DNA from 4 places in the Paeniglutamicibacter sp. genome. Region 1 is predicted to be linked to each of the others. Evidence: riboswitches for the same ligand, from Rfam matches in the RefSeq annotation. Region 1 holds a riboswitch; each other region holds the start of a gene.
The links. A riboswitch is a leader RNA that binds a small molecule or an ion and turns the genes downstream of it on or off. The one in region 1 is predicted to bind S-adenosylmethionine.

Region 1 (5,344 bases):
TGGGAACGCCTTGGTCCAGGGGGAACTCACCGATGATCCGCACGGTGTTTTCATTCACCTGGTAGCCGCTGACGTACCGCTTCTCGGTGGAGTCTTTTTCCTCTTGTTCGGCGGTTTCAGGTTCCAGAACAAGGGCCCAGTAGTTGACCATCTCACGCAGCGTCGCGGTCCCGGCCTCGAAGCAGGTGTGGGTTTCCTCCCACAACAGCCCATCGATCATTCTCCGGTTTTCGATCTTGAGGTTCCGGGTGCCGCTGATGACCACTTGTGCCTGGTCCCAGGTCATGATGCCCTGGCGCAGCCCCTGATGGGAGCGTGGCAGATCTTCGGCGAGGATCCGGAAGTCGTTGGTGCGTTTGGTCCCGCTGTGCGGGGACAGGTGCATCGCCAGGGCAACGTCCCCGCTGGAGCCCCAGGCCGGGTTCTTCTCCCTGACGCCGGCGCGCTGCCGATCGGCGATCAGGGAATCCTGGAAGGCGACACTGTGGTCGGCCTGCTTCGCTGTGGCGGCGCATTTCAAGGTTTCCAGTGCGCCGACGGCTGTCACCGCCTCATGGGTGCCGGTTAGCACTGGGGCTTCGTTCACCGCGGCGGCCAGGGACAGGATCCCGTCGGTGCCGGAGCGGGCCAAGTGTTCGGCAACCAGTGCGTCCATGTCCGCCCCGTCGGCCAGCAGCGCATCGTAGCCCAGGTCCTTTCCGGCGCCACCGGCGGTGGCGCCGGCGGAAGGGGTGCTGCTCGATGACGTCGTTGCCATACCTCTATTTTAGAACCGATCGCCGATAATTGGAACATATTTTCAAGAAAGATAGAAAATATGTTCTAATTCTGGTTGTGGCCACCTGTCCTTCCCGGCAAGTGCCATCCCGCTCGGGTGCAACGAGGAAAGAGTGCCGTCGGCACCTTGCCGTTGTTTTTGGGGCGGGACCCTTAGACCACGGAGCCGCCGAAGATCAGGCCGAGGGCGTAGGTGACTGCCGCGGCCCCCAGGCCGATGGCCAGCTGGCGCAGTCCGCGCTTGGTCGGGGAGGCTCCGGAGAGCAGTCCGACCACGCCTCCGGTGGCCAGTAGGGCGATGCCCACCAATACGGCGGAGAGCAGGATTGCGGGGGTGCCGCCCATCCCGAAGATGAACGGCAGGATGGGGATGATCGCACCGGAGGCAAAGAAGCAGAACGACGCTGAGGCTGCACCCATGGCGGAACCGATTTCCTCGTGCTCGACCTCCGTGGACGCATCCTCAAGCTCGGAGCGCAGGGACATGGAGGGGTTGCAGTCACAGGAATAGATGCCCATGCGCTCGGCGGCGCGGTGCGCCGCATCCTCGTTGCTCATACCGCGGGCCTTGTAGACCAGCACTAGCTCGTTGGCATCAAGGTCAAGGTCCGGTGCGGCGGACAGGGTCACCTCGGTGGGCTTGGAGGCCGAAAGCAGCTCGCGCTGGGAACGCACCGAAACGTATTCGCCGGCTGCCATCGACAGGGCGCCTGCGAGCAGGCCGGCAATGCCGGAGAAGAGCACCATGGAGGTTGCCACGCCGGTGGCGCCGATGCCCATGACCAGGGCCAGGTTGGAGACCAGTCCGTCGTTGGCGCCGAAGACCGCGGCGCGGAAGTTGCCCGAGAGCCGGTTCCGTCCCCGGGTCGCCAGGCCGCGGACGACTTCCTCATGGACGAGTTCGTCGGCGGCCATCTGGCGGCTGGCGTCGGTGTCGGCGGCGTAGGGGGAGTTGCCCTCGGCACGTTGGGCCAGAGCCAGGACGAAGACGGAGCCGAAGTGCCGGGCCAGGAAACGGAGCATGGTGCGCCGAATCGAGGGACTGGTCTTCTTGGCGGCGTGGTCGCCCAGCAGCGAGCGCCAGTGTTCCTCATGGCGGGTCTCGGCGGCGGCCAGGCCCAGCAGGACCGCACGTTCCTCGCCTTGGCGGTTGTTGGCCAGTTCGCGGTAGACCGCGCCCTCCGCGATTTCGTCGGCCAGATACTGGCGCCAGCGTTTGATCTGGGCAGGGGTGGGGGTTGGCGCTTGTTGCGTCATGCTCTCATCCTCATGTGGGCGTTCACGGCCACGAATAGCCATGTGATGGGGAGGCCCAGCAGGAATACTTTTTGGGTACGTTGAGCCTCGGGCCACCAATGTGTGGACCGAAGGTCTCGTTCGCCTAAGGCCGAGCGGAATTGCCCGCGGCCTCAGGTGGATTGCCGGGTTACAACCCTGTAACCAGTATGTCGACGCACCGCATTCCCGCCATGGAGGCGGGTCTGGGAACTACTCCCCTTCAACCCACGAGTCTAGCGCTCGGGAGGGCAAGTGAAAATTCGCTGAGACTAAAAATCACGGCCTGGCCGGCGGGCATTCCGGACCGGGGAATCCGCACCGAAAGCTCCCGGGCACGAGCGTCCCAGCGCGGCGAACCAACGGCGTTGGCCAGGGCCGATGCAAGGGCCGGGGCATCCGCAACATGGTAGCTGTGCCAGGAACCCGCAAGGCGCAATTCAAGGACGCCGCGGTTGACATCGAGCAGGGGCAGGACGGCAATTGATGGTCCCATTACGGGGGAAAGCCTTTCGTCAGCTCTTGCCGCGCCTTGTGGCCACGGCCGCTTCCTCATCCGAACCACCCATGAACCTGGGGTTGGTGTGCGGCCAGTCGGAGCTTGGCGCCGCATCTCGTGAAGCTGAAATTCACTCTACCGCGACTGTGAGGCAGCGAGGATTTTTTGGTGCAGTTCCTTCCACTCGGTTGCTTCATATTGCGGGATATTGGTGTTCTCCTTGAGCAACCCGGTGGATCCGTCGATGAGTTCCCGCCCGATGTCGAGGTGTCCGGCATGGCGTGAATTTTCCACGTTCATGTGCAACAAGAGTCGGCCCAGCGTGGTCTGCCGGGTCTCGGGCCTCCACCACGGCACCGTGGCGGGGGCATCAAACGGGAGTGCGGCGATGTTGGCGTCCGCTGCGGTGATGGCGCGATGGTAGAAGTCCATGGTCTCTTGGCGAGATACCTCGGCCGGGACCCACATGTCAGCACTCGGCTCGGGATCGGCTTCCAGAGCTGCATAACGGTCGTCGGTGATGGTGAAGCCTAGGCACTGGACGAAGTAGCCGTATTCGACGGACGCCAGATGCTGGATCACGCCCAAGATGTTGGTGCCCGAATTGACCATGGGTCGGGTGACTTCCGCGTCGCTGAGCCCCTCGGCCTTCCACAGCACTGCCTTGCGTGAGTTGTTCAGGTAGGTGATCAGCTGGTCCTTGAATTCGTCCATGCCCTTCAGCCTAGGAGAGCCGGGGCTGGGCTGGGAATAGACGGAGCAAAAAGGAGGGAACCCCGTTCGCTCGATGTGAGCGAAAACGGGAGTTCCCTCCGCGCTGCCTGTTCTTGGAGCGGACTAGCGGATGGTGGTTTCGGAGAGGTCGGCGCCTTCGGTGTCCGCCTGCCCGGCGACCCGTGCTTCCCAGCGGGTGATGACCGATGCTGCGGTGGGGCGGGTGAGTAGGGAGACCACGACGAAGGTCAGTGCCGAGGCGATGAGTCCGTAGTAGATCGGTTCGTTGGCGTAGATGCCGTCAAATTGGTTCTCCGCCTGGATCTCCAAAATGATCATGGTGCCCAGGGTGACGATGCTTCCGGCGGCCATGGAGGCTGCTGCTCCCAAACCGTTGCCGCGCTTCCAGACGAGTCCGCCGATGATGGCCACCAGCAGTCCTCCGACGAGGATGTCGTAGGCAATGGTCAACGCCGCGACCACGTCGGAGACCATGATGGCCAAGACGATGGTCACCACGCCCAGCAGCAACACCCAGATGCGGTTGGCGCGGACGTCGTGCTCCGGGTTTTCGTTGGTGTTCACGCGGACCTGCTTGCCGAACCAGCTGGCCACGAACGGGGTGACGTCGGTGCGGGCCACGGTGGCCGCGGCAATCAGGGCGCCGGAGGCGGTGGACATCATTGCGGCAACCGCAGCCGCGAGCACCAGCCCACCGATGGCGACCGGAAGTAGTTGCGTTGCAACCTCCGCGTAGACCACGTCCTTGTTGCTGTCGGCGCCGATGATGTCCGGCAGGGCGACCTTGGCGGCCATGCCGATGATGGCTCCGGCGGCACCGTAGAGCACGCAGTAGATCCCTGCGGTGGTTCCGCCCCAGCGGGCGACCTTCGGGGTCTTGGCGGTGAACACGCGCTGCCAGATGTCCTGGCCGATGAGCAGGCCCAGTGTGTAGACCACGAAGTAGGTGATGATGGACTGCACGCCGATGCCGGTGAAGCTGAAGAACTCGTCCCCGATGCGCTCTCGGATCCCGGACATGCCGCCGGCGGCATTCAGGGCGAAGGGCAGCATCAAGAAGAAGATGCCGATGGTCTTGATGACAAACTGCACTTGGTCGGCCAGGGTGATTGACCACATCCCGCCGATGGTGGAGTAGATGACCACGATGACCCCGCCAATGGCGATGGCCATCCAACGCTCCCACCCAAAGAGGACCACGAAGATCGTCGCGTAGGCGCTGGTGGAGGTGGCGCAGAGCATCAGCGTGTAGGCCAGCATGACGATGCCGGAGGTGTTGGTCGCCGACTTGCTGCCGTAGCGCAGGGTGAGCATCTGCGAAACGGTGAAGATCTTCAGGCGCTGCAGCGTCGGGGCAAAGAGCAGCGAGAGCAGGATGACGCCGGCGCCGATTGCCACGACCAGCCACATTCCGGAGATGCCCCACTTGTAGCCAAGGCCCACGCCGCCCACGGTGGAGGCCCCGCCCAGGACGACCGCCGCCATGGTTCCGGTGTACAGGAACGGACCCAGCCGGCGGCCTGCCACGAGGTAGTCACTGCTGTTCTTGGTGCGCGATTTCCCCCACCAGCCGAAGATGAGCATGGCCGCCAAATAGGCGGCGACGATCGTGCCATTGATGTATTCCATGAGGGTGCGCCTTTGTTGGGAACGGGACCGGTAGACACCGCGTGGATGCCTGAGGGTAAACATTTGTTGTTCTACAGGCTAATGTGAGGTGTGGCACACGTCAATTGCGCCTAAGCTGGATGAACCCAATATTTCCTTCGAGCCTCATGGAGACCCGTGCCAATGAAAGCCCTGCCCGTTGAGCCCAGCAGTGCTTCCCTGGCCATTGGCTCGCGGATCCGGGCGGCGCGGCATGCCCAGCGCCTGACCATTGACCAGATCGCCGAATCCACGGGACTGACCAAGGGGTTTCTCTCCCGGGTGGAACGCGATTTGACGAGCCCCTCGGTGGCTTCGCTGGTGACCCTGTGCCAGGTCCTCTCGATGGAGGTCGGCGAGCTGTTCACCCAGCCGGACACCCACGTGGTCAGGCTCGCGGAGGCGCCGCGG
Region 2 (5,344 bases), on a different contig from region 1:
GGCACCAGCGGCATCGGCGGTCACGGTCCGCAAAACGGCGTTCGATTCTATCTGGGTGATCGCGTTATCGGCGTGGACCGCACGGATCTGCCCCTCTAGCCCCCGTTACCTGCGTGGTGACCAGACGTTCTAAGGAATCTCCATGACTACAAGCGCTCTGCTCAAGCAGACAGTCGATAAGACCTATCCAACGGTCACCCACGGTAGGGGTGTGTTCCTCTATGACGAAGAAGGGCGTGAGTATCTGGACGGTTCCAGCGGCGCCATGACAGCCAGCATGGGTCACGGTGTCAAGGAAATCGCCGACGCGATGCAAGACCAGGCCGAGCGCGTCGCCTTCACCTACCGAACCCAGTTCACGAACGAGCCCGCGGAGGACCTTGCGCGTCGACTGACGCAACTGGCTCCAGGAGATCTCAACTGGGCGTTCTTCGTCAGTAGCGGCTCCGAAGCCACCGAATTCGCCATTCGCGCGGCGGTAAGTCACTGGCGCGAAAAGGGTGCTCCCCAGAAGGTGAAGGTCCTCGGGCGGCGGATCAGTTACCACGGCATGACCATGGGAGCCTTGTCCATGTCAGGGCACCAGGCGCGCCGCCCGGACTATGGATCCCTGTTGCATCCCTTTCCCGTCGGCCCTCCGGCCTACGCTTATCGATTCGGGCACCCCGGCGAAAGCGAAGGCGAATATGCCGAGCGCGCCGCGGCGGCCTTCGAAGATGCAATCCTTGCGGAAGATCCTGCTACGGTCGCGGGCATCATCGTGGAGCCGATCGTCGGCGCCGCCGGCGGTGTCCTAGTGCCGCCGGCGGGATACCTCGCGCGCCTGCGGGAGATCTGTGACCGATTGGACGTCTTGTTCCTCATGGACGAGGTCATCACGGGGGTAGGGCGGACCGGTGATTGGTTTGCCAGCACCCACGATGGGGTGGTACCTGACCTTCTCATGACAGGCAAGGGCCTGAGCGGGGGATACTCTCCCGTGGCAGCCATTCTCATGCGAGAACACTTGGTGGAGGCGATAAGGGAAGGCAGCGGTGGTGCTCCGTTTGGCCACACTTTTTCCGGGAATCCCGTCGGAGCGGCCACATGCATTGCCGTTCTGGACATTATGGAGCGCCAAGACGTCCTTGAAAACGTCAGAAATCGAGGTGCACAGCTGGAAGAGGGTCTAAGAGCGTTGTCGCGCCGCTACCGGCACATGGCCGATGTGCGCGGCCGCGGATTGCTTTGGGGGTTCGAATTTGTCATCAACCCCGAGACCAAGCAGGCCCCAGATCCCAGACACAATGCGGCGAACGTATTCGTCGAACAATGTCTCGCACAAAGCCTCATCGTTTACCCCGCAGGGATCGCGCCGCTAAACAACGCGACGATTATTTCACCGCCTCTGGTGATCACCGAGGGCGAAACGCAGATATTGCTGGGCAAACTGGATGAAGCGCTTCAAACCATGGAGCATCACATCGAGGTGTGGATAGCCGAAAGCACAAACCGCTCCCATTCGGTGGCCGCGGGCCACACGGCCGGACGCATTTCGTGAGCACTTTATCGATCACACGGGAGGAAGAGTGAGGAACCGCAACTTGCCGGAGCCAATAGAGTGCCTGGATCCTGGCCCTAAGTCATTAACTCCGAGGGGCCCGCTACATGGGCGGCTGGGCCGTGGGGGTCCTGAAAATGACAGTGTTTTACTGTCGGGTTTTTTGGTGACCGCGTGTCGCGGTGAAGGATCGGCATAGGAGGTGCCCTGGGCCCCGGATCGCGGAGATGACTTTCCGAGACATTGTGAATCGCGGAAACTCGATCAATCTTGATTGGGATGGCGTTCCTTGGGCGTCTTGGAAACCTATGGTGCCTGCTTGCTTCTTAATGACGTCTGACCGGCGCTTAATTATGCTGACTTGCAGATTATTGGTGCCTCGATCGGTGCCTATTGGCGGATTTTCTTAACCCCTCGAACTCGCCCGTGCCAACGTCGAGGCGGGCGGCGGTATGCGGGCGTCATCGCCCGCGACGGCGAGATTCTCGCCATTCGCGAAGCGCACACAAGACTTGGCACCGCGGATCCAACCGGGTCCACCAATTACATGCTTGCCCACCCAAGACCGATGTGCTTGGGCTCGCCGTATTGCTGCAGACCCGCCCACCCTATGTTCCTTGCCCAGCGGGATGACGACGAACCGCGCATCGTCGAAGACCTCGAGCACCTCAAACTGACTACCTCATTATGCAGAATCCGCGAAAGACTGGACCGAACGCCGGCTGCCGATGGAATACCAGCCCCGCGACGCCTACAGTTCCTGGCACGAACGAAATTCCGGCAGCCGCAACGTACCCACGAGCCCGCACCCAACCTAGGCCCAAGGCCTAGGTTCGTCGCACGGGCTCCTAGGAAAGTTGCAGGTCGCCCGTCAGGGACTCGAAGTCCCGGGCCAATGTCTCGTCGCGGTCGAAGTTGCAGGCAGAGAGCGGTTCGGTGCTGAACGAGAAGTAGCGCAGCCCGGCACTGTGTCGCGGGTCCGCGGGAAGCGCGATCGCGTTGTTGTGGAAATTCACCCGGCCCAGCGAGAGCCCCGGTGCCGGTTGCGGCGCAATGCGCAGCAGCTGGGCAATGTCCGGAAGGTCGTGGGCGAACACCTGGTGGTGGGTTCCGCCGGCAAAGACATGCAGCGTCAGTCCGTGGGTCGGGGACATCGCAACCTCGACGTCCGCCGGGGCCCACAGGGTAGGCCTGGTCATCAGGCTCCTGATCGCACGGGGATTGGTGCGGTGGCCGGAGTGGAACGAGTTGCAGGTGTCTGTCGAACGTGACTGATCGCGCAAGGGGTGGCGCCTTTCGTGTGCTCTTGTCCCCGAGGCAGCGGCTGCTGCCAGGACCGCTTCGTCATCCGAACCACCCGTGAAGCATGGGGTTGGTGTGTGCGCCGGGTCGGAGCCCTAAGCTGGCGCGCATCTCGTGAAGCTGGTTTCATCGTACCAAAACACCGGAGACGATTTAGAGTTAATGAATGAGACTCATCTTGATCCGCCACGGGCAGACCGCTTCGAACGTGGCGCAGGCGCTGGACACCGCGGCCCCCGGTGCGCCGCTGGACGAGACCGGACTCGCCCAGGTGCGGGCACTCGTGGAACGGCTCGGCGCCGAGGACGTCGACGCGGTTTACTCCTCGCCGTTGCTGCGTGCCAAGATGACCGCCACGCCCCTGGCTGAATCGCGCGGCCTGGTCCTGGCCGAGCACGCGGGGTTGAGCGAGATCTCCGCAGGGGAACTGGAAATGCGCAACGACCCCGAAGCCCAGCTCGCCTACCGCGACGTGTTTTTCCGCTGGCTCTCCGGCGACCTGGCCGCGAAGGTTGCAGGTGGCGAGGATGCGCACACCGCACTGGACCGCTTCAACACGGTCATCGAGGAGGCCCGAGCCGCGGGGACCGGGAAACTAGTCGTGGTCAGCCACGCGGCGATGCTGGTGACCTGGCTTGCCTCGCGGAGCACAAACTTCGACCTTGGCCTGCTGCGCCCGACGCCCCTGGCCAACACTGGCGTGGTGACGCTGGATACGGCTGTCGAATCACGGTGGATCATGCGCAGTTGGCAGGACCGACACCTGGATTGAGGGGCAACTTTCGCGGATTCCCGGTGGTTTGTTCAAACGAATCGGGTCGGGTGAATGTTACCTGCATTGACTTCGTCGATGCTCCGTCGAATAGGATAGGTTTACCTTCCCTAATCCAAGAAAGTGGTAATTAGTGAGTACGCAACGTTCGGCACGTCCGGTTCGGCCCCAGGTAGTCCTCGAGGTTTTGGCGAGCGAGCGACTGAGTCCCCACATGATGCGACTGACCTTTGGCGGACCGGGCTTTGTAGATTTCCAGGACAAGGCAGTCTCCGACCGCTACGTCAAGATCCTTTTTGCCAAGCCCGAGCTGGGGCTGGTGCCCCCGTTTGACCTTGACGCCTTGCGCGAGCAGCTGGCTCCGGAAGATTTCCCGGTTCGCCGCACCTACACCCTGCGCCACGTGGATCTCGAAGCCCAAACCGTGCAGATCGACTTCGTCATCCACGGTGACCAAGGCCTGGCAGGCCCCTGGGCCCAGAACGCCAAGATGGGTGACCTGATCTGCTTCACCAGCCCGGGCGGACTCTACACGCCAGACCCGGAATTCGACCGTCACCTGCTCATCGGGGACGAGACCGCTCTTCCGGCGATTTCCGCGGCCGTCGAGGACATGACCCCGGACATGGTGGGGGACATCTACCTTGAGGTATCTGGCCCCGAGGACGAGGTCCAGCTGGACGTGCCCGCAGGAGTCAACGTCCACTGGCTGCACCGCGGTGGCTACTTCACCCCGGAAGGCACCCGGCTCGAGGCAGTGGTGCGTGATGCGCCATGGCACGAGGGAACGATTCAGGTCTTTGCCCACGGCGAACGTGAAACCATGAAGTCGTTGCGTGCCTACCTCAATGGCGAACGCGGCGTGGACCGCAGGGCCATGTCGCTGTCCGCCTACTGGGCGTTCGGACGTGCCGAGGACGAGTTCCAGGCCGAAAAGAAGTCGCCCATCGGGCAGATCTTCCCGGAGACACTCAGCGCCTAGTCCGGTCGAGGACCGGGTTTACTCCGGTCCGCTCGTGCGGCCGTCTTGGAGGTAGCGGGCGGCAGCGGGGCCATCGGGTCTGAAGCCCAAAGATGGACCATGGCGTAGGACCGGTATGGTGCCCATGATTCCGCCAACTTGGCTGCCTCGCGTTCGGTGATCCGGTTCAGCGCCCGCCGCGCGACCAGGTCGCCGGGCACGAATGCATCCGGATCGCTGCGGCCGCGCATCTGGAGGTAGTCTGCGGTCCAGGGGCCGACGCCGCGCAGTGCCAGAAGTTCGGTGCGGTCCAATGGGATGCCCGGTGTGCCTGCGAACTTCTTGGCGGCGAAGCTTTCCGCCATCACGAACAAGGTGGCCGCCCGGGACTTGGTGAGCCCAATGGTTTCGCGCAGGATGTCGACGCCGTGCGCAACCACCGCCTCGGGTGTCGGGAAGATGCGCAGGCCCCCAGGCCCGTCGCTTCCGTAGGCGCCAACGAAGCGTCCGCCAAAGGTCCGGCCCGCCGCCAGGGTTACCTGCTGGCCAAGAATCGTGGTGGCTGCGGCCTCGAAGCCATTGAGGTATCCGATCAGGCGCAACCATGGCCGGGCCCTCACCAGTGGGCCGAGCAAGCCGTCTGCGGCGAAATACCGTTGCACGTGCGTGAGGTCCGAATCCAGGTCCAGCCAGGCACGCACGATGCTTTCGAGCTGGTCGAGGTCATGTGCGTCCGCCTCGGCGCAGGTAAGTTGCACGCCGTTCTCGG
Region 3 (5,344 bases), on a different contig from region 1:
AACTTCAGCTACACCGAGGCCTTCGAGGCCCTTGACCTGGACGCCGTGAAGGCCGACCTCGCCGAGACCATGACCAAGTCCTACGACTGGTGGCCTGCCGACTTCGGCCACTACGGACCCTTCTTCGTGCGCATGGCCTGGCACTCGGCCGGCACCTACCGCAGCCACGACGGCCGCGGCGGCGGCGGCGCGGGCCAGCAGCGCTTCGCTCCGTTGAACTCCTGGCCGGACAACGTCAACCTGGACAAGGCCCGCCGCCTGCTGTGGCCGGTCAAGAAGAAGTACGGCCAGTCCATCTCCTGGGCCGACCTGATGATCCTGGCCGGCAACGTGGCCATGGAGACCATGGGCTTCAAGACCTTCGGCTTTGCCGGCGGCCGCCCGGACGTCTGGGAAGCCGACGACGACGTTTACTGGGGCCCGGAGAAGGTGTGGCTGGACAACGAGCGCTACACCGGGGCCCGCGAGCTTGACGCCCCGCTGGCAGCAGTCCAGATGGGCCTGATCTATGTGAACCCCGAGGGTCCGGACGGCCTCGCCGATCCGCTGGCCTCGGCCATCGACATCCGCGAAACCTTCCGCCGCATGGGCATGGACGACGAGGAAACCGTCGCGCTGATCGCCGGCGGCCACACCTTCGGCAAGACCCACGGCGCCAACGAAGAGTCCCACAAGGGCGCCGAGCCGGAATCCGCACCGCTGGAGCTGCAGGGCCTGGGCTGGAAGTCCGGCCACGGCACCGGCCACGGCGATGACACCATCGGCTCGGGCCTGGAGGTCACCTGGACCTACCACCCGACCCGCTGGGACAACGAGTTCTTCCACATCCTCTTCGCCTACGAGTGGGAAATGTTCCTTTCCCCTGCCGGCGCCCAGCAGTGGCGTCCGAAGGACGGCGGCGGCGCCGATCTGGTCCCGATGGCCCACAACCCGGCCGCACACCGCGAGCCGCGCATGCTCACCAGCGACCTGGCCCTGCGCTTCGACCCGATCTACGGCGAGATTTCCCGCCGCTTCAAGGACAATCAGGAGCAGTTCTCCGACGCCTACGCCCGCGCGTGGTTCAAGCTGACCCACCGCGACATGGGCCCGAAGTCCCGCTACCTGGGCAAGGAGGTCCCGGCCGAGGACCTCGTCTGGCAGGATCCGCTGCCGGCCGCTCCGGCCGTGACCTTGGGCGATGCGGAAATCGAGGCGCTGAAGTCCACGATCGCCGCCTCGGGCCTGAGCGTCCAGCAGCTGGTCTCCACCGCCTGGAAGGCCGCTGCGACCTTCCGTTCCTCGGACAAGCGAGGCGGCGCCAACGGCGGCCGCATCCGCCTGGAGCCACAGGTTTCCTGGACCGTGAACCAGCCCGAGCAGCTCAAGCCGGTCATCGCCAAGCTCGAGGAAATCGTTGACGAGTTCAACGCCACCTCACTGGTCAAGACCTCGTTCGCCGACGTCGTGGTTCTGGCAGGCAACGTGGGCATCGAGCAGGCTGCCCTGGCCGCAGGCCAGGAGCTCACCGTGCCGTTCACCCCGGGCCGCGTGGATGCCACCCAGGAGCAGACCGATCCGGAGCAGTTCGCGTGGCTTGAGCCGGTTGCCGACGCGTTCCGCAACTACGACTCGGGCTTCCTGAAGATGCCCAGCGAGTACCTGCTGATCGACCGCGCGAACCTGTTGGGCCTCTCGGCCCCGGAGATGACAGTGTTGCTCGGTGGCCTGCGCGTGCTGGGCAACAACTGGGACGGCTCGAACCTGGGCGTCTTCACCGACACCCCGGGTGCGCTGACGAACGACTTCTTCGCGAATCTCATGGAGCTGGGCCTGGAATGGACCCCGGACGCCGAAGAGAAGACCTACTCCACCACCGACGGCCGCTTCAACGGCAGCCGCGTGGACCTGGTCTTCGGCTCGAACTCCGAGCTCCGCGCCCTGGCCGAGGCCTACGCCTCGGACGACGCCAAGGAGAAGTTCGGCCGCGATTTCGCCGCCGCATGGGCCAAGCTCATGGACGCCGACCGCTTCGAACTGAAGAAGTAGTCACCGGCTGAATCGAGAGGCGGGGCGGGTCTCCCGCGCCGCCTCTCGCGCCACCATATGTGCTGGCCTCGCATCCCGCGTTTCTAGCGCGAAATCTCCACGTAGGCCATGGCCCCGCGCCGGGAAAGCGTGACCGGTCCAAGCCCGCTGGCCCGCACTTCGTCAAAGAGCTCGGTGGCGGTGCGGACACGCGCGATGTCGCCATGGGCCTTCAGCAGCGCAAGGTAGGCGTTGGACCGGGCCGAGCCCTTGACCAACGAGGCCAGGAACATTCTTCCGTTGTTCTCGAGTTGCCGGCCGAGGGCGCTGACTGTGGCGGTGACATCCGGGACCAGGTGCAGCAGCCCCAGGCCGAGAATGGTTTCGTAGCGTTTGTCCCCCGAGGGCGAGAGCATGTCCCGGCATTCCAGGGTGATCCGCTTGGGCAGGGTGCCGCCGGCCGCCCGGGCGATGGACTGGCCCGCCAGCTCCAGCATCGGGGCGCTCATGTCCACCAACGTCGTCTCCCTGGCGCTGGCCACGTGAAGCGTCGCGGTGGCCTGCGCCGTGCCGGCCGCCACCTCCAGCAGCGGACCCTGCCCGGAGCCGATGGCCTGGGCAGCGAAGATTGAATACTGCCGGGGGTCGGTGCCCCAGAACACCTTGTTGTACAGCTTGGAGCCGATCATGGCGTCGTAGGTCTTGGCCCATCGGGCGTAATACTCAGGTTCCCCAAAAAACGTTTCGCTCATGCACACATGGTGCGCCCGCGCGGGCAGGGTTTTCTAGTGCACCGGCGAGCGGAAATGGTCCCGCAGCCTCTCGACGTCAACCTGAACGATGGCGCCGTTGCGCAGGATGGGGCTCCGCTCGCCCCCGCTGATCGCATCCAGCGTCAGGCGGATCAGCGTTCCGTGTGCCACCGCGATGATGCGTTTGCCGGGGTGGCTCTGGGTGAGTTCATGCAGCACGGCCAGGCCACGGCTTGCCACGGCGTCCTCGGGTTCGGCCGAACGCAACAGGAGATCGATCTGGTCGCGGGGCAGGTCGCGGACCACGTGTCCCTCGGCGTCGCCGTAGCTGCGTTCCTGCAGGCCGCCGATCTTTTCGGCGAGGGCGAGTCCGAGGTTCTGGCCGATCAACTCGGCGGTCTCGATGGCCCGCCCCAGGCTCGAGGAGACGATGACGTCCCACGGTTCGGAGCCGAGCGACTGTCCCGCGGCGTGCGCCTGGGCCCGCCCCAGGTCGTTGAGCGGAATATCCGTTTGACCCTGAAGGCGGCCCTCGGCGTTCCAGGCGGTTTCACCGTGCCGAACCAAAACCAATGTTGCACTCATGCCCACAAGCCTACCGGGCGGCTTTTGGTCCCGCTTTTCTTGCAGGATCTTCGATTTGCCGGATTCCTGCCGCAACCTAAGCTCACAATCTTTGGCGCATCGGGGAATTCTTGCCACAATGGATTCCAGACCACCATCCCGAGCGGCCGAGAGATCTGGTTCAGTGACGCCGCAGCAACCTTCCACACTCCGGTGGAGAAGGTGCTACCGCCAGAAACGATGGAGAGCGCGAAAGCAATCTTTGGGACTGCCCGGCCCCCGCCACGGCAACCCAGCATTGATCCCGGGAAAAGTTAGCAAACCAGCCCCACCTTAGGGCGATGGAAGTCCACGGAACGTGGACGGGCGTCGCCCGCATATGCAAGGAGTCAGCCACCCCTCATGGCCGAACATCAATTTGGATTCCGCACGCGCGCACTGCACGCCGGCGGCACACCGGACGCCGAGCACGGATCCCGCGCCGTGCCGATCTACCAGACCACGTCGTTTGTCTTCAAGGATTCCGACGACGCCGCGAACCTCTTTGCGCTGCAAAAGTACGGCAACATCTACTCCCGCATCGGCAACCCGACGGTGGCGGCATTCGAGGAACGCATCGCCTCCCTCGAGGGCGGCATCGGCGCCGTGGCCACCGGTTCGGGCATGGCCGCCGAATTCATCACCTTCGCGGCGCTGGCCGGGACCGGGGACCACATCGTGGCCTCCTCCAAGCTCTACGGCGGCACCATCACCCAGCTCGACGTGACCCTGCGCCGCTTCGGGGTCCAGACTACCTTCGTCGATTCCACGGATCCGGCCGAGTTCGCCGCCGCCATCCAGGAGAACACCAAGGCCGTCTATACCGAGGTCGTGGCAAACCCCTCGGGCGACATCGCGGACCTCAAGGGCCTGGCCGAGGTCGCCCACGCCGCGGGCATCCCGCTCGTGGTCGACTCGACCCTCACCCCTCCGTACCTGCTGCGTCCCATCGAGCACGGCGCAGACATCGTCATCCACTCCGCCACCAAGTTCCTTGGCGGCCACGGCACCACCCTCGGCGGCGTCGTGGTGGAATCCGGCACCTTCAACTGGGGCAACGGCAAGTTCCCCGCGATGACCGAGCCGGTGGCCTCCTACGGCAATGTCTCCTGGTGGGACAACTTCGGCGAGTACGGCTTCCTGACCAAGCTGCGCAGCGAGCAGCTGCGCGACATCGGTCCGGCCCTGCCGGCACAGTCGGCGTTCCAGCTGCTGCAGGGCGTCGAGACCCTGCCCCAGCGCATGGACTCGCACCTGGCAAACGCCAAGGCCGTTGCGGCATGGCTCGAGGCCGATGAGCGCATCACCTACGTGAACTACGCCGGCCTGGAATCCCACCCGCACTACGAGCGCGCCAAGGAGCTGCTGCCCCTGGGCGTCGGCTCGGTGTTCAGCTTCGGCGTCAAGGGCGGCCGCGCCGCCGGCACCGCCTTCATCGAGGCACTGCAGCTGGCCAGCCACCTGGCCAACATCGGGGACGTGCGCACCCTGGTGCTGCACCCGGCCTCCACCACGCACCAGCAGCTCTCCGCCGAGCAGCTGGTTGCCGCCGGCGTCCCGGAGGACCTGATCCGCTTCTCGGTGGGCCTGGAGGACCTGGAGGACATCCTCTGGGACCTGGACCAGGCACTGACCGTCTCGCAGCAGGTTGCGGGCGCCCCGGCCGAGGAAACCTACGACGGGGCAGCCTGCTCCATCGACGCCGCCCGCGCGGCCGCCGTGACGGGAGCCAAGTAATGAGCAACGCCATCGAGGCCCGCACCTGGGTGGGACCCAATGCCGCCGAGCGCCTGGACATCCTGCGCAACACCAAGTCGATCGCGATCGTGGGGGCCTCGAACAAGCCCTCGCGCGCCAGCTACTTCGTATCGACGTACCTGCTGTCCTCGGCCAAGTACAAGGTCTACTTCGTGAACCCGGTGCTCAACGAGATCCTGGGGCAGCCGGTCTACAAGTCGCTGGCAGACCTGCCGGAAACCCCG
Region 4 (5,344 bases), on a different contig from region 1:
CCTCCGGTGTTGAAGTGGATTCCGTACCAAAGAACACCGCCAGCGAGGCAAGGATCAGGACGATGAACAACGCCATCCCAACCAACCCGAATCCAGCGATCCAGCCTGCGGTGACACTCAGAACGGCCAGTGACATCACGGTGGCAGCCGCGAATTGTGTAGCTTTGCGGCGCCGGCCCGGCGTTGTGCTGAGCCGCCATTGGGTGGTTAGCAAGGTGACGGCAACCAGCGTGAAGACGTTCACCAACATTCCGACCCAAACAGGGTGGGTGCCAAGGAAGAACTCCTTGGGAGACCAGTCCGCTAGGTGGTTCCAGAGGATGCCGGCGCTGAAACCGGCCACCATCGATGCATAAACGGCGGTGCGTGTGGCCAACGGCCAAAAGAAGACTGCCAGGACTGGGGCCAGGGTCGCGCCGTTGCGCAACGTCCAGGCCAGGACGTTCCACCAGGCGGATTGCTCGGTACGGAGGATGCTAAAGAGGATCATGAGTCCAGTCAGGGCCACCAGCGACCACTGCGTGTAGCGAACCAGCTGCGCCTCGGTGGCCTTGGGGTTGAGTGCGCTGCCGACGTCGCGGCCCAGGGAAGTAGATCCGGAGAACTGGCACGGACCGGCCCAGCCCATGGCACAGGCCCAGACGCCCAGGAAGAACACGCCCACGAGCGGTGCTGGGAGGACCTGTTCGATGTAGTGGGGGATCGCCACCAGGGCCAGGCTCTCTCCGGGCATCACGATGGCCGCCGAAGTGCCGATGAGCGCACCGATGATGATGAAAGGGACGCCAAAGGCGGCAGCCGTGTAGAGGCCCTTCTGGCCGTCCTCTGGTGTTCGGCAAGACATGGTCATTTGGAAAGCGGCCTGTGCCAGCGGCACGTTCACGATGAAGGTGCCGAACCATGCCACGATGAGGGAAACGCCTGCGTTGCCGGGGTCGAACATTTGGGGGTTGGTCTCGGCAAAGTCGATCAATCCGGAGATCCCGGGCTTGGCCAAGATTGCGTATGCGCCCACGAGCAGCATGCCGACAAACACGATGCAGTTCATGGTTTGGTTGAATGCCACTGAACGCATTCCACCTGTCCACAAGAACATGAGCAATAACAAGGCCGTGACGATGACGGCCAAGTGCAAGTTCAGGCCAGTGAAAGCTGTCAGTGCGGAAGCGAAGGCGATCGTGGTGGCAACCGACCACATGGGAAACGTGAAAGCCGTGATAACGCCGGCAATGCCCTTGGCAAGGCGGCCGAAGCGGTCTCCGATGATGCCTGTTACGGTGACGACGAGCTTCTCCCGCAACTTCTTGACCAAGAGCAGCGAGATGAGCAGGATTTGCACGGTCTCGGCCACACCGTACCAAAGCGCGGATACGCCTGTTCGGTAGCTCAGCTCCATGATGGCTATGTAGGAAGAACCAGAGAACAGTCCGGTGATGCAGAAGGCAACCGTCCACGGGCTGAAGGTGCGACCGCCAACAAAGAATCCGCTAGTTTTGCCCAGCGTGCTGCGGCGTTGGGCAAGGCGTCCGCCGAAGACGAGCAGCGCCGTGTAGGACACCGCGAGGCCGATGGTCCACAGTCCGGCCGCGCTCATGCGCTTGCTCCCGCAGCAGTTGTAAGTGCGGTGCGGGGAGCGTATCCGAGCGCAATGTTGCAGGCATCTTCGGCGGAGCCCGGGGCGACTTCAGTGGCGAATTCCCAGTTGATAACCATGTTCACGCCTGCTGTCTTGACCAAGTTGATGGCCGGGCATCTCCGGTGGACTTGCGAGGTGAATTCCCGTTGCAGCTCAGGATCGTCCAGGGCCGTTTCAACATGGATTTCGAGCCGGTAGGAATGGAAGAACGGAGAAACGTCTGCCGTTCCGGCAAACCCACGGGTATCTTGAGTGGCAATCGAGTAGGTCTCCAGGGCAGTGAAGTCGATCCGGAGTTCCTTTGCCACCTGTTCCACAACGACGCTTACGCATCCGTTGAGCGCGCCGGCAATGAATTCCATCGGTGTCGGTGCGTTGTTGGTTCCGCCCACGGCGACAGGCTCGTCAATGTCGAAGGAGAAATCCCGGATTCCGACACGTGTACGCATGGAACCCAGCCAGGTTCCCTTGGCGCGGATGCGCTTGTCGTGGGGCCCCGAAGTGTTGGGCACAGTTGGCAGGGAAGCGGATGTCATGGTCTCTCCATCGGACTTGGCGGTAGCACCGGCCTCAGCGAGGTGGTTGCTGCGGCGTCATAGAGCCAGATCTCTCGGCCGCTCGGGATGGGTTACGACTCAATCAAAGTCGATGCGGTGTCACGGGAGCAAACCGTCCGTAACATGACGGAATCTTCGACCACATGGATATTCTTCACGTATCAACGAAGGATATTTCATTAATTGGTAAAATTTCGATGCTTTGATTCCAGTCTGGCGGCAGTCGGGGGATCTCCGCAAGAGGCGCTGCATCCCCTGCCTCCGTCCCCGGGAAACCGCGGCCAGAGAGGAAAGTGCGCGACGCTGCTCGAGATGGGCAAGGCGATCCTCGATGCTCCCTGTCTCGTCGAAGGATTGGCGGGGGAAACGCCGGGGAGTCGGTCAGCCAAGCCCGGCATTCAGGAGGCGGAATCGTGTTTCGGCCAGCGCCGGAGGCCCCGATTGTGACGAAACGGGTTGTCTCCGCCTCGCCGGGACGTGTAGAAATATGACCAACAACCATCCAGAGCGGCCGAGAGATCTGGCTCCATGACGCCGCAGCAACCCCTCCCCTTAATTGGGCGGTAGGTGCTCACGCCAGAACCGATGGAGAGAATTCATGGCTGTCGATTCCTTTGCACATGCTCACGATGTCGAAGCGGACCCCAACATCTTTGGAGCCGTCAATCTCGACGCATTTACCGGCGACACCCCTGCCCGGCACCTGCTCAAACTTACTCCGGGCGTTCCCCTGAACGGTCACTATGACGAATTGGCCGCAATCTTCCGTCCGGTCTTCGCCAAGATTGCCGCCGGGGCCAGCGAGCGAGATGCCAACCGGACCCTTCCCTTTGAGCCGGTCGGTTGGCTGAACCGGGTGCGATTCGGTGCATTGCGCATCCCGGTGTCCGAAGGCGGCTACGGGGCGAGCGTGTCCGACCTCTTCCGCCTGTTCATTGAGCTGGCCGAGGCGGATTCCCAGGTGGCGCACCTGTGGCGCTCGCACATCGGCTTCGTCGAATCCGTGTTGCTGCTTGAGGACGATGCCTTGCGGCACCGCTGGATCGAGCGCATTGTTGCCGGGCAAATCGTCGGCAACGCCTACACCGAGCGCGGTGGAAACCGGCTCGGCACCCTGAACACGACGATTGCCAAGCAGGGCGAGCGCTGGATCCTCAACGGCGAAAAATACTACTGCACCGGCACGATCTACGCCGACTGGGTCGCCGTTGCCGTGGCGCACCCCGCCCGCGCCGGCCGGCAGATCGCCGTGGTCTCCACACAGCATTCCGGGGTCAAGATCTTTGACGACTGGGACGGATTCGGGCAGCAGCTCACCGGCACCGGCTCGACCACGTTCGAGAATGTCCCGGTGGACACGATCCTTCCCGACGAGCAGCAGGTCAACAACCCTGAATCCGCGATCTTCCAACTGGTGCTCCTCGGGGTCCAGGCCGGAATCACGCGCGCCGTGCTCAACGACATGCGCTCGTCGGTCCAGGCCCGTACGCGAAGCTTCAGCACCGGGACAGGGGTTCCGGTACGCGAAGAACCCCAGGTATTGCAATTGGTGGGCGAGATCTCGGGCACCGCGTTCGCTGTCGACGCCATCGTCCTGGCCGCCGTGGCGGAGATCGAGGTCGCGCTGGCCGATGCATCACTCAGCCCTGCCGAGAGGTTTGCGGTGTGCGAACTCGCCGCGGACCGGGCGCAGGCAGTCGTCCAGCCGCTGGTGCTCTCCGCGGCGACCAAGCTCTTTGACGGGCTGGGGGCCTCGGCAACCGCCAAGGGCTGCAACCTGGACCGGCACTGGCGCAACGCCCGCACCGTGGCCACCCACAACCCGGCGATCTACAAGTCGCGCATCATTGGCGACTACGAGGTCAATGGAACGGCACCCCAGCAGCTGAACGCCATCGGCGACGTGGGTGCGACCCAGGCAATCGGCATCCCCTAAACCGCCCGCCGCACCCGAACCAACGACTTGATCCGCGCAATATCGGATCCGCAAATACCCAACACCTCGCGAAGGACAAACATGAGCACGACTCCCGCCCCCCGCCAGATCCGTTTCAACGCCTTCGACATGAACTGCGTGGGACACCAGTCCCCGGGTTTGTGGAAGCACCCCAAGGACCAGTCAGCCAGCTACAAGGACCTTTCCTACTGGACCAACCTGGCCAAGACCCTGGAAAAGGGCAAGTTCGACGGCATCTTCATTGCCGACGTGTTGGGCACCTACGACGTCTTCGGCGGCTCCAACGAGGTTCCGCTGCGCGCCGGCACCCAGGTCCCGGTCAACGACCCGTTCATGCTGGTCTCGGCCATGGCTTCGGTGACCGAAAACCTCAGCTTCGGCGTCACCGCCGGCACCGCCTACGAGCACCCGTACCCGTTCGCCCGCCGCCTGGCGACCCTTGACCACCTGACCAAGGGCCGCGTCGGCTGGAACGTCGTGACCGGTTACCTGCCCTCCGCCGCGCGGAACATGGGCCAGGAAGACCAGCTCGAGCACGACGAGCGCTACAACCACGCCGACGAGTACCTGGAGGTCGTGTACAAGCTTCTCGAGGGCTCCTGGGAAGAGGACGCGGTGGTGCGCGACGTTGAGCGCGGGATCTTCACCGACCCGTCCAAGGTCCACGAGATCAACCACGAAGGCAAGTACTTCAAGGTTCCCGGCATCGCCATCACCGAGCCCAGCCCGCAGCGGACCCCCGTGGTATTCCAGGCCGGAACCTCGCCGCGCGGCATGAAATTCGCTTCCGAAAATGCCGAAGCCGTCTTCGTCACCTGCCCCACCAAGGACATGCTCAAGGCCACGGTCACCAAGATCCGTGACGCCGTGGAAGCTGCCGGACGCGGACGCTACGATGTGCGCATCTACGCCATGCAGACCATCATCACGGACGTGGACAGCGCCGCTGCCCAGGCCAAGTTCGAGGACTACAAGTCCTACGCCGACATCGATGGCGCCCTTGCGCTGATCTCCGGGTGGATGGGCGTCGACCTGTCGACCTACGGGCCGGATGACGTCATTGGCGACAACGTGAAGTCCAACGCCATCCAGTCCTCCGTTGCGATGTTCCAAAAGGCCAGCGGCGACGACGGAAACCCGTGGACCATTCGCCAGCTGGCCGAGTGGGTTGGTGTTGGCGGATTCGGCCCCATC

Region 2: another riboswitch for S-adenosylmethionine. It lies ahead of ACLQ7E_RS21320 (hypothetical protein); the one in region 1 lies ahead of ACLQ7E_RS20295 (hypothetical protein).
Region 3: another riboswitch for S-adenosylmethionine. It lies ahead of ACLQ7E_RS01755 (O-acetylhomoserine aminocarboxypropyltransferase/cysteine synthase family protein); the one in region 1 lies ahead of ACLQ7E_RS20295 (hypothetical protein).
Region 4: another riboswitch for S-adenosylmethionine. It lies ahead of ACLQ7E_RS01715 (acyl-CoA dehydrogenase family protein); the one in region 1 lies ahead of ACLQ7E_RS20295 (hypothetical protein).

Annotation. Positions count from the first base shown of each region.
Region 1 is NZ_JBKKAP010000172.1:818-6,161, reverse strand. Features, by position in the region: gene ACLQ7E_RS20305 (HNH endonuclease) at 1-757, opposite strand, end outside; gene ACLQ7E_RS20300 (VIT1/CCC1 transporter family protein) at 931-2,034, opposite strand; gene ACLQ7E_RS20295 (hypothetical protein) at 2,276-2,548, opposite strand; SAM riboswitch class IV at 2,566-2,674, opposite strand; gene ACLQ7E_RS20290 (DinB family protein) at 2,687-3,265, opposite strand; gene ACLQ7E_RS20285 (sodium:solute symporter) at 3,389-4,915, opposite strand; gene ACLQ7E_RS20280 (cupin domain-containing protein) at 5,078-5,344, shown strand, end outside.
Region 2 is NZ_JBKKAP010000181.1:45,995-51,338, forward strand. Features, by position in the region: gene ACLQ7E_RS21310 (aldehyde dehydrogenase family protein) at 1-99, shown strand, start outside; gene ACLQ7E_RS21315 (aspartate aminotransferase family protein) at 143-1,540, shown strand; gene ACLQ7E_RS21320 (hypothetical protein) at 2,389-2,739, opposite strand; SAM riboswitch class IV at 2,838-2,962, opposite strand; gene ACLQ7E_RS21325 (histidine phosphatase family protein) at 3,009-3,614, shown strand; gene ACLQ7E_RS21330 (siderophore-interacting protein) at 3,748-4,596, shown strand; gene ACLQ7E_RS21335 (DNA-3-methyladenine glycosylase family protein) at 4,593-5,344, opposite strand, start outside.
Region 3 is NZ_JBKKAP010000014.1:44,756-50,099, forward strand. Features, by position in the region: gene katG (catalase/peroxidase HPI) at 1-2,028, shown strand, start outside; gene ACLQ7E_RS01745 (methyltransferase domain-containing protein) at 2,112-2,759, opposite strand; gene ACLQ7E_RS01750 (histidine phosphatase family protein) at 2,793-3,344, opposite strand; SAM riboswitch class I at 3,475-3,570, shown strand; gene ACLQ7E_RS01755 (O-acetylhomoserine aminocarboxypropyltransferase/cysteine synthase family protein) at 3,726-5,099, shown strand; gene ACLQ7E_RS01760 (CoA-binding protein) at 5,099-5,344, shown strand, end outside.
Region 4 is NZ_JBKKAP010000014.1:36,080-41,423, reverse strand. Features, by position in the region: gene ACLQ7E_RS01725 (sodium:solute symporter family protein) at 1-1,594, opposite strand, end outside; gene ACLQ7E_RS01720 (OsmC family protein) at 1,591-2,172, opposite strand; SAM riboswitch class I at 2,177-2,266, opposite strand; SAM riboswitch class I at 2,689-2,785, shown strand; gene ACLQ7E_RS01715 (acyl-CoA dehydrogenase family protein) at 2,792-4,129, shown strand; gene ACLQ7E_RS01710 (LLM class flavin-dependent oxidoreductase) at 4,211-5,344, shown strand, end outside.